2 linked regions of the Formosa sp. Hel1_33_131 genome follow. The protein of the gene in region 2 interacts with the protein of the main gene of each other region in a pairwise test. Links are inferred from orthologs where the notes say so. Each region holds a gene or a part of one and is shown on either strand. Other genes may lie near its edges.

Region 1 (4,835 bases), 630 kb from region 2 along the record:
AAGGGTGCCATTTTAGAAAATGTTGTGATGGATGCGAACGGCAAGGTTGATTATTCAGACACCACCATTACTCAAAATACACGGGTAAGTTATCCGCTTGATTTTATCGATAATATTCAGCCCAATTCGATTGGCAAAAATCCTAAAAACATATTTTTCCTTACCGCCGATGCGTTTGGCGTGTTGCCTCCCATCTCTAAATTGACGCCTGGTCAAGCGGCTTATCACTTTATATCGGGTTATACCGCTAAAGTAGCAGGCACCGAGGCGGGGATTACGGAACCTGTTCCTAGTTTTTCTGCCTGTTTTGGAGCGCCTTTTATGCCTTTACATCCCACTAAATACGCTGAAATGTTGAGTGCCAAAATGAAAGCAACCGGCGTCAATGTTTGGTTGGTAAACACTGGATGGACTGGCGGCCCTTATGGTATTGGAACGCGCATGAAATTATCATTCACCCGTGCCATGATCAATGCAGCGATGGATGGCTCTTTAGAAGCCGCAAACAAAGATAATTATCACATCCATTCCGTTTTTGGAGTGCTTCAGCCTAGAGTGTGCCCCAATGTACCAACAGAAGTGTTGAGCCCTCGAAAAACATGGAAGAATGACGAAGGATTTTATAAAACGGCTCATAAATTAGCAGCCTCTTTTAAAACGAATTTCAAAAAATTTGAAAGCTATGCCAATGATGAAATCATGGCTGGAGGACCAAAAGTCTAATCTAATTTGGTTTTTATCTATTTAAAAAATAAAAAATTGTAATTTTAGGGTTCACAATGAACCAATGAGATATTTAGTTTTTGTCTTACTTTTCTGTTCTTTTTATTCATGTAATTATTATGAAAAAAAGAGACTCGATTCTGATACGATTTTAATGGAAGAATTAAAAACGTTCAATTGGAATGAAGTCGATCGCTACCCGAATTTTGAAAACTGTACGGATTCGATTGATTTTCAGGACAACAAAAAATGTTTTGAACAAACCATTACAACCCACATTTCTGAATATTTTAGCACCCAAAACATCATCGTAACGCAAACAGTGAGCGATACAATTACCATCGATTTGTTGGTATCCAATAGCGGTGAGATTCAAATCTCTCAAATTCAATCACAAGAATTGACCACACAACAAATCCCAGGTTTGGATTCCATTTTAGGTCGGAGTTTAAAAGGACTCCCAAAATTACACCCCGCGATTAAACGAAGTCAACAAGTGCAAACGGCATTTCAATTGCCAATAATTCTTAGAGTAGATTAATGCCAGAAGAAAAAATTATATTAGGGATTGACCCCGGAACCACGATTATGGGATTTGGATTGATTAAAGTCAAGGGAAAAACCATGGAGTTTTTACAATTGAACGAGTTACTACTTCAAAAGTACGACGATCATTATTTGAAACTCAAACTTATTTTTGAGCGTACCATTGAATTGATTGATACATTCCATCCCGACGAAATTGCGATTGAAGCTCCCTTTTTTGGTAAAAATGTTCAAAGTATGTTAAAGCTCGGAAGAGCGCAAGGCGTTGCCATGGCTGCCGGACTTTCGAGAGAAATTCCGATTACGGAGTATTCTCCTAAAAAAATCAAAATGGCTATTACTGGAAACGGAAATGCCAGTAAAGAACAAGTTGCTAAAATGCTGCAAAGCCTTTTAAGTTTAAAAGAATTGCCTAAAAACCTCGATTCAACCGATGGATTGGCGGCGGCGGTTTGTCATTTTTATAACCAAGGAAAAGTCACTGGTGGTAAAAGTTACACCGGTTGGAGTGCCTTTGTGAAGCAAAACGAAAGCAGAGTTAAAAAATAAACCCCCTATTATGGACATAGAAGCCCTCAAATATCCTATTGGAAAACCGAAGATTCCCGCCAAAATTGAACCCGCGCATATCCAAGACTGGATATTGACGATCCAACAGTTTCCTTCGTTGCTGACTAAAGAAGTGATGCAGCTTACAGACACCGAACTTTGTTATAAATACCGCCCAGAGGGTTGGACCATTCAACAAGTGGTTGGACATTGTATCGATAGCCACATGAACAGCATCATCCGTTTTAAATTGGCATTGACCGAAGACAACCCCACCATTAAACCTTATGACGAGGCTCCGTGGGCAGAGCTGTCTGACACCTTAAATTTTAGTGTTAAAAGCGCAACCACACTTTTGGCTGGAATCCATCAGCGGTGGGTGTTTTTATTAGAACAATTAGAGACCGCACAGCTAAAAAGAGCCTATCTCCATCCTGAGGGGAATGAACTGGTTACTTTGGAAGAAGGCTTAGCAATTTACGCTTGGCATTGCAATCATCATTTACAACACATTGTCAATGCGAAAGCATTCAAATATTAATTTAAAAATTTCACTTTAGTGTCTGGTATTTATATCCACATTCCGTTTTGTAAAAAAGCCTGTCACTATTGTAACTTTCATTTTTCGACGAATCAAAATTCCAAATCGGCATTTATCAAAGCGGTTTGTAAAGAGCTGATGCTCCGCAAATCGGAATACGCATCCGAAGAAATTCAATCCATTTACTTCGGAGGTGGCACTCCAACCGTGTTAGAAGTTTCGGAGCTTGACGCAATTCTTCAGACGGTTTACGAACATTACAACGTGTCTGATACGCCTGAAATCACCCTTGAAGCCAACCCAGATGATCTGGGTACAGAAAAAATAAAAGCACTTTCACAAACAAAAATCAACCGATTGAGCATCGGCATTCAATCCTTTCATGAGTCTGATTTAACAGCTATGAACAGAGCGCACAACGCTGACGAGGCTAAAAAATGTTTAGAAATTGCCACAACCTATTTTGATAATATCACCATCGATTTAATGTTTGGAATGCCCACAATGTCAGTTGCACTGTGGCGCCAAAATTTACAAACTGCTTTTGGATTTGGAATCAAACACCTGTCTTGTTACGCCCTCACCGTAGAGCCAAAGACTGCCTTGGAGCATTTTATCAATAAAGGAAGTCATCCCCCAATGGATGATGAGTTGGCAGCCAAACATTTTGAGGTTTTGCTACAAGAAACTGCCACACAAGGATTGACCCATTATGAAACCTGTAGTTTTGGACATCTTGACTATTTTTCAAGACACAATACAAGTTATTGGTTGGGGAAAACCTATATGGGTGTGGGGCCGTCGGCACATTCGTTTGATGGTGTCCAAAGAAGTTGGAATATTTCTAACAATTCCAAATACATAAAATCATTGGAAGCCGATCTGCGGCCGTATGAGTCGGAAGTTTTATCTGTTGAAAATAGATTCAACGAATACATCATGACCGGTTTGCGAACCATCTGGGGCGTTTCTCTTGAAAAAATTGAAACTGATTTTGGGGTAAAAATTAAAACTCAATTGCTTGAGAACTCAAAAAAATTCAGAGCCTCAAAAACCCTTATTTTAGAAGAGAATCATTTAAAAATCACAAGAACTGGGAAATTTCTTTCGGACGGCATTGCCTCCGATTTGTTTTTAGTGTAATTAAATTTATTAAATTTACGTAAAGCATAATTTTTTTATGAAAGCAATTATTCAAGCCAACAGCCGTACTTACACCATTTATATCGATCAGCCTTTGGATATTTCTATTCCATTTCGTGCGTCTAAAGAGAATGTAAATGCATGGTATTTGCCACCGCCTAAAATATATCCAGCCAAAGTGAAGGAATGGACTGGAAGTGTCAAAGAAGGTGCTGCGGTTAATTTTAATACCATCGAATTTAATCCGCATGCGCATGGAACGCACACCGAATGTGTGGGACATATCACTGAGGAAGTTCACACAATTAATGCCTGTTTGACTCAATTTTTGTTTGTGGCGGAAGTCATAACCGTGGTTCCAGAATCTTTAGATGGCGATTTTATTATTTCCGAAAAACAACTGCGCTATGCGATAGGCAACAAAAAAAGAGAAGCGGTGGTGATCCGAACACTTCCCAATACAACGGATAAACTGAACCGACAATACGCGCATACAAATCCGCCTTACCTTACGGAAGCCGCGGCTATTTACCTTCGTGAAAAGGGGGTGAAGCACTTATTAGTAGATACCCCAAGTGTGGATAAAGAAAAGGACGATGGACAGCTTTTGGCGCATAAAGCCTTTTGGAATGTTGACGGCGAAATGCGCATGGATGCAACGATCACGGAGCTGATTTATGTCCCGAATTCAGTGTTGGATGGGAAGTATATTTTAAATATTTTAATTGCACCCTTTGAAAATGATGCCTCGCCCAGCAAGCCAATTCTATACAAATTATACGATAAAGAAACCCCAAAACCCTGATGATACCCATTGATGCCATCCAATCCTTTTGTTTAAAAAAAGAACAATCCACCGAAGAATTTCCTTTTGATGAAAGCACCTTGGTGTATAAGGTTTTAGGAAAAATATTTGCACTGTGCCCATTGGAAGCGTGGGAGCAAGGCAAGCCCTCTATTACCTTGAAATGCGACCCCGACTATGCCGACGAACTCCGCAACGATTACGATTCCATTCACTCTGGGTTTCACACCAATAAAAGACATTGGAACACCATTTATTTGAGTAACTGCAGTTTTTCCCCTGAGTTTCTTTTTGAACTGATTGACCATAGCTATGCCATGGTGGTTAAAAATATGCCCAAAAAATTAAGCAGTCAACTCAAATCAACTTCTTAAAGTCTGAAGGACTCAGCGTTGTGACGGTTTTGAATTGCTTGTTAAAATTTGAAATATTTTTAAATCCACACTGATAGGCCACATCAAAAATTCGTAGGTCCTTGTGTTTTCGGATCAGTTTACAGGCATGCTCCACACGGATTTCTTTTAAAAA
Region 2 (6,358 bases):
CATAGACCAGACGAATTCACCAATCATAGGAAAAGTAGATGCTATTTTGGTATTGCCTGACGGCAGCTTAGAAGGAGGTGCAGACCCGAGAGGCGACGATACGGCTGCAGGGTTTTAATCTATATTTTGCAGAGCAAGTATCTATCTTAAGCTCAGGCGGGGTATCAAGTTTCTAAAAGAATAGCTCTAAAATTTCATTATTAAACTGAACTGTCTAACTTTGCATATCAAACCACCAAGATGTCAAAACTGAGTAAACACGATTTAGAAGCTTTAGCTTATCACGAAAAACCGTCTCCCGGAAAAATTCAAGTAGTTCCTACTAAAAAATATGCCACCCAAAGAGACTTGGCATTGGCCTATTCTCCTGGTGTTGCGGCGCCTTGTTTGGCCATAGAAAAAACCCCCTCCGATGCTTATAAATATACAGCAAAAGGAAATCTAGTGGCTGTGATTACCAACGGAACCGCTGTTTTAGGATTGGGAAATATTGGCGCGGAAGCCTCCAAACCAGTGATGGAAGGAAAAGGCTTGCTCTTTAAAATATTTGCTGATATCGATGTGTTTGACATCGAAGTGAATACTGAAAATGTAGAAGAATTTATTCAAACCGTTAAAAATATAGCACCCACTTTTGGAGGCATTAATTTAGAAGACATCAAAGCGCCAGAAGCCTTTGAAATCGAAAAACGACTGAAAGAAGAACTTGATATCCCTGTGATGCATGACGATCAGCATGGAACGGCGATTATATCTGCAGCAGCCTTGTTGAATGCCTTAGAAATTGCAGAAAAAAATATTCAAGACGTACAAATTGTAGTGAGTGGTGCTGGTGCCGCCGCCATTTCCTGTACACGTTTGTACCAATCATTTGGTGCGAAGCGCGAAAATATTGTCATGCTGGATAGTAAAGGGGTGATTAGAAATGACCGTGAAAATTTAACTTCTCAAAAAGCAGAGTTTGCGACCCACAGAAAAATTGATACGCTAGAAGAAGCAATGAAAGATGCCGATGTGTTTATTGGACTTTCAACTTCTGATATTGTGAACCCTAAGATGCTGTTGTCAATGGCAAACAATCCAATTGTCTTTGCAATGGCAAACCCAGACCCAGAAATAAAATACAATCTCGCGGTCAAAACACGTGACGATATTATCATGGCAACGGGACGAAGTGACACACCTAATCAAGTTAATAATGTACTTGGTTTTCCATTTATTTTTAGAGGTGCCTTAGATGTGAGAGCGACCTCCATTAATGAAGAAATGAAAAAAGCGGCAGTCATTGCCTTAGCAGACTTAGCAAAAGAACCGGTTCCAGAGCAAGTAAACATTGCCTATGGCGAAACGCGTTTGACTTTTGGAAAAGATTATATCATTCCAAAACCATTTGATCCCCGCCTCATTGCAGCGATTCCACCAGCCGTGGCAAAAGCAGCGATAGAAAGCGGTGTGGCCTTGGCACCAATTACAGATTGGGAACACTACGAAGACACCCTTTTGGAGCGTATGGGTTCCGATAATAAAATTGTAAGGCTCTTATTTAACCGAGCGAAGCTAAACCCGAAACGTGTTGTTTTTGCAGAAGCCGATCAGTTAAATGTTCTTAAAGCGGCCCAAATTGTTTTAGAAGAAGGCGTAGCAACCCCTATTTTATTAGGACGACGGGACGAAATAGAACGTCTTATGGAAGAATTAGAATTTGATGAAGAAGTGTTAATCATCGACCCTAAAGCCGATGAAAGCACTCTCCAGAAAAATAAATACGCAGAAATATATTGGAAACAACAACAGCGAAAAGGGGTGACACTCTTAGCCGCTCAAAAATTAATGCGTGAACGCAACTATTTTGCGGCAATGATGGTCAATCAAGGCGATGCGGATGCCCTTATTTCCGGGTACTCCAGTAATTATGGGTCTGTCTTAAAACCAATGTTAAATTTAATTGGGCTGGCACCTGGTTCCACACGAATTGCGACCACCAATGTGATGATTACACAAAGAGGACCTATGTTTTTGAGTGATACAGCCATCAACATAAACCCTTCCGCAGACGATTTGATAAAAATTGCTCAGATGACATCTGGTGTGGTTAAAATGTTTGGTATAGAACCTGTGATGGCGATGATATCCTATTCTAACTTTGGATCATCAAAGGATAAAACGGCGACTAAAGTAAGAGAAGCGGTATCGTACCTGCATCGAAGACATCCAGATTTGTTAGTGGATGGTGAATTACAAACGGATTTTGCATTGAACAGTGAAATGTTAAAAGCGAATTTTCCGTTTTCTAAACTTGCAAACAAAAAAGTAAATACGCTTATTTTTCCAAATTTAGAATCGGCGAATATCACCTATAAATTATTAAAAGAACTCAATAAAGCAGAATCTATTGGGCCCATCATGATGGGATTACGCAAGCCTGTTCATATTTTACAATTAGGGGCTAGCGTCGATGAAATTGTGAATATGACTGCCGTTGCAGTCGTGGATGCACAGCAAAAAGGAAAAGCGGTGAATTAACCCTCTAAATCACTTTCTTTTTTCTTCTTAAAATATTGTATAATTTTAGTACATTTGAAGTTCAAAGGAAGTGAAGATATGATTACACACATTCAAGGTAAATTAGTTCAAAAAACACCCACACACGTCATTATAGATTGTAATGGCATTGGCTATTTTGTCAACATTTCACTTCATACGTTTTCTCAAATACCAGATCAAGAGGCGATTAAAGTCTTTACACACCTTCAAGTGAAAGAAGATTCTCACACGCTGTACGGGTTTATTAGTTCTGCGGAACGAGAAATTTTCAGACTGTTAATTTCTGTCAGTGGAATTGGAGCAAACACAGCGCGCACCATGCTTTCGTCGCTCACACCCAAACAAATTAGAGAAGGAATTGCCGTTGGAGACGTTGCTTTGATACAATCGGTTAAAGGCATTGGCCTTAAAACAGCACAAAGAGTCATCATCGATTTAAAAGATAAAGTTCTTAAAATTTACGATATTGATGAAACTTCCTTGTCTCAAAACAATACAAACAAAGATGAAGCGTTATCTGCTTTAGAAGTTTTGGGTTTTATGAAAAAACAATCCGAACGCATTGTCGAAAAGATCGTAATATCTACGCCGGATGCCACCGTAGAATTTATTATTAAGGAAGCGCTTAAAAACCTGTAACTCATTTGAAAATTACTAGCCATAAATCTTGTTTTAAAAGACTCTTTCTTGGAGTTCTATTACTGAGTTTCAACTCAGTCTTATTTGCACAAGAACCTGCGACTGTTAGAGACTCTACATCTACCACATTTTCATTTGGAAAACTAGACATCCCAGATCCAGCGAGTATCGAAAGTAAATACACCTACGATCCACTCACAGATAGGTATTTCTACACCTCAACTGTTGGAGATTTTAACATTAATTACCCAGTCATATTAACGCCAAAAGAATTTCAAGACTTAGTGGTCAAAGAAAGCTTGAAAGCCTATTACAAAGAAAAACTAGATGCGCTTGACGGAAAAAAAGAAGGCTCTGAAGAAGCTAAGAAAAACCTAATTCCAGATTTATATATCAACTCCAAATTTTTTGAAACCATATTTGGGAGCAATGTAATCTCCGTAGTTCCACAAGGGTCTGTCGAAATGGACCTCGGAGTAATGTACACCAAACAAGAAAACCCTGCGTTTTCACCAAGAAATCAAAGTAATTTTACGTTTGACTTCGATCAACGAATTAGCTTAAGTTTGACAGGTAAAGTTGGGACACGATTAAAAGTCAATGCCAATTATGACACCCAATCCACGTTTGATTTTCAGAACTTATTTAAAATTGAATACACACCGCTTAACAATCCAGAAGAACTGCTTGGCGAAAGAGGAAGGGAATTGCTTGGCCAAGGAAAAGAACTGTTGAACAAAGGAAGGCAATTAGAGGATCAAGGACGACAATTACTTTCTGACCCAACAGGGGCAGCAAAAGGCCTTGCGCAAAAGGAATTAAACAAACTGAATTCAGATAACGAAGATTCAATTTTACAAAAACTCGAATTGGGTAATGTAAGTATGCCTCTCAACAGTTCTCTTATCACAGGAGCGCAAAGTTTATTTGGTGTAAAAACAGAACTACAGTTTGGTAAGACCAGAGTGACAGCCGTATTTTCGGAGCAACAATCCGAAACACGTTCGGTCACAGCACAAGGCGGAGGCACTTTAGAAGACTTTGAGTTTTTTGGCTTGGATTACGATGAAAATAGACACTTTTTTCTTGCTCAATACTTTAGATCTGAATACGATGATGCACTTAAAAACTATCCATTTATCAACTCCCAAGTTCAAATTACAAGGGTAGAGGTTTGGGTCACCAACAGAACCAATCAAATTCAAAATGTCCGAAACATTGTTGCCTTACAAGATTTAGGGGAGTCTTCAGTGATTGGGTTAACATCCATTCCTGGAGGCTTCGTCAATCAAGAGGCTGAAGCGTATCCGGATAATAAAAATAATAAATTTGACCCTACAAAGATTGGTGGGCCTGGCTCTCTGCTTTCAGACGCTATTCGTGATATTGCCACGGTACAATCCGGATTTCTAATCCCTGGAGTCAACGAGGGATTTGATTATGGCAAACTTGAAAATGCACGTAAATTAACAGAAGGCAATGAGTTTTCTGTAGACACACAATTAGGTTATATTTCTTTAAATCAACGGCTTCAGAATGATGAGGTTCTTGCGGTTGCGTATCAATATACGATCGGAGATAAAGTGTATCAAGTTGGGGAATTTGCCAATGACGGACTCGCTGCAACGGATGTTGAGGTAGATCTGAGTACAGGCAACCAAACCGTTACCAATCAGAGTTTAGTTCTGAAAATGCTAAAAAGTGCAGTCACCAACGTCAACCTTCCTACTTGGGATTTGATGATGAAAAATATTTATAATACAGGGGCTTATCAATTGTCTCAAGACGATTTTAGATTAAATATTTTCTATAACGAAACATCAGCACTCAACTTTATAACCCCCGTAAGTGGCACACCATTTCCAGCACCAATAGGAAATAATGACCCCATAGAGGAAACCCCTTTAATCCGATTGTTTAATTTTGATAGATTGAACTTTAATAACGATCCTCAGAACAAAGGAGATGGATTTTTTGATTTTGTTCCAGGGGTGACCGTCATCCCTCAAAACGGAAAAATCATATTCACCAAAGTGGAACCTTTTGGAAGTTTTCTATTTGAAACTCTTAGAACAACTGGTTCAGAAAACTATGAAGGTGATGAATCAATACTAGGGTTTTATAATCCAAATCAAGCAAAATACGTTTACAGATCGCTCTATAAAAACACCAAAACAGCGGCTTTACAGGACAGTGATAAAAATAAATTTTTGATGCGGGGACGCTATAAATCTTCTGGAGGTTCGGGCATTCCGATTGGCGCTTTTAATGTACCACGAGGCTCTGTAAAAGTAACTGCAGGAGGGCGTGTACTTGTAGAAGGCGTTGACTATACCGTGAATTATCAGATTGGAACCGTCCAAATTTTAGATCCATCCCTGCAAGCTTCCAACACTCCCATTCAGGTGTCGGTTGAAAACAATGCGGTTTTTGGACAACAAACAAAACGCTTTTCAGGAATTAATGTAGAGCACCAATTCAACGAAAATTTTGTGTTAGGCGCCACCGTCTTAAACTTAAATGAACGTCCCATTACTCAGAAAGCGAATTATGGGAGCGAATCAATCAACAATACTATTTTTGGGTTTAATGGAAACTACTCCACCGAAGTGCCATTCCTCACCCGATTGGCGAACAAATTACCAAACATAGACACTGATGTTGAATCCAATCTATCCCTTCGAGGAGAGTTTGCGTATCTAAGACCAGGAGCCCCAAAAGGCACCGATTTTGACAGTGAAGCAACTTCTTATGTCGATGATTTTGAAGGCTCCCAAAATGGCATCAGTTTATTAAGTCCACAATCATGGTTTTTATCAAGTCGACCTAAAAACCTCGGACGTGTGTATGCAGAAGGTGCTGAAGATGTTGCGGGTTATCAAAATGGATTTGACAGAGCCCACTTGAACTGGTACTCCGTCGATCCTATTTTTTACAGTGGTCAACGCCCTGGAGGCATTACAGATGATGATGTTTCTGACCTCTACGCAAGACGAATTTTTATTAAAGAGCTGTTCCCTCAAGTAACGGTCGTCACAGGACAATACTCTGTTATCAACACCTTAGATTTAGTATATGAACCTGAAGAAAGAGGGCCGTATAATTATAAGCTAGACGCAGTCGATGGTATTTTAGAAACACCTCAAAACAGTTGGGCTGGGATTACAAGACAACT

What was found. Proteins that work in one complex are often made in the same cells at the same time.
Region 1: the proteins of ruvA (region 2) and ruvC interact in binary tests that used the Escherichia coli proteins (3 or more experiments, as listed by UniProt). The link is inferred for Formosa sp. Hel1_33_131 from one-to-one orthologs.

The regions. Positions count from the first base shown.
Region 1 is NZ_CP017260.1:967,235-972,069, reverse strand. What follows is about bases 174-3,040. They hold ruvC (crossover junction endodeoxyribonuclease RuvC), read left to right. Parts: upstream 174-1,263; coding sequence 1,264-1,818; downstream 1,819-3,040. Other genes in these bases: hemW (radical SAM family heme chaperone HemW), read left to right, coding at 2,378-3,040; FORMB_RS04350 (YfiT family bacillithiol transferase), read left to right, coding at 1,829-2,359; FORMB_RS04360 (hypothetical protein), read left to right, coding at 878-1,264; pckA (phosphoenolpyruvate carboxykinase (ATP)), read left to right, coding at 174-723. Also shown: more of pckA, read left to right, coding at 1-173; more of hemW, read left to right, coding at 3,041-3,502; FORMB_RS04340 (cyclase family protein), read left to right, coding at 3,540-4,307; FORMB_RS04335 (MmcQ/YjbR family DNA-binding protein), read left to right, coding at 4,307-4,681; FORMB_RS04330 (AraC family transcriptional regulator), read right to left, coding at 4,665-4,835.
Region 2 is NZ_CP017260.1:1,600,969-1,607,326, forward strand. What follows is about bases 1,595-4,392. They hold ruvA (Holliday junction branch migration protein RuvA), read left to right. Parts: upstream 1,595-2,601; coding sequence 2,602-3,183; downstream 3,184-4,392. Other genes in these bases: FORMB_RS07250 (NADP-dependent malic enzyme), read left to right, coding at 1,595-2,523; sprA (cell surface protein SprA), read left to right, coding at 3,195-4,392. Outside these bases: ggt (gamma-glutamyltransferase), read left to right, coding at 1-118; more of FORMB_RS07250, read left to right, coding at 241-1,594; more of sprA, read left to right, coding at 4,393-6,358. UniProt on the Escherichia coli protein: The RuvA-RuvB-RuvC complex processes Holliday junction (HJ) DNA during genetic recombination and DNA repair.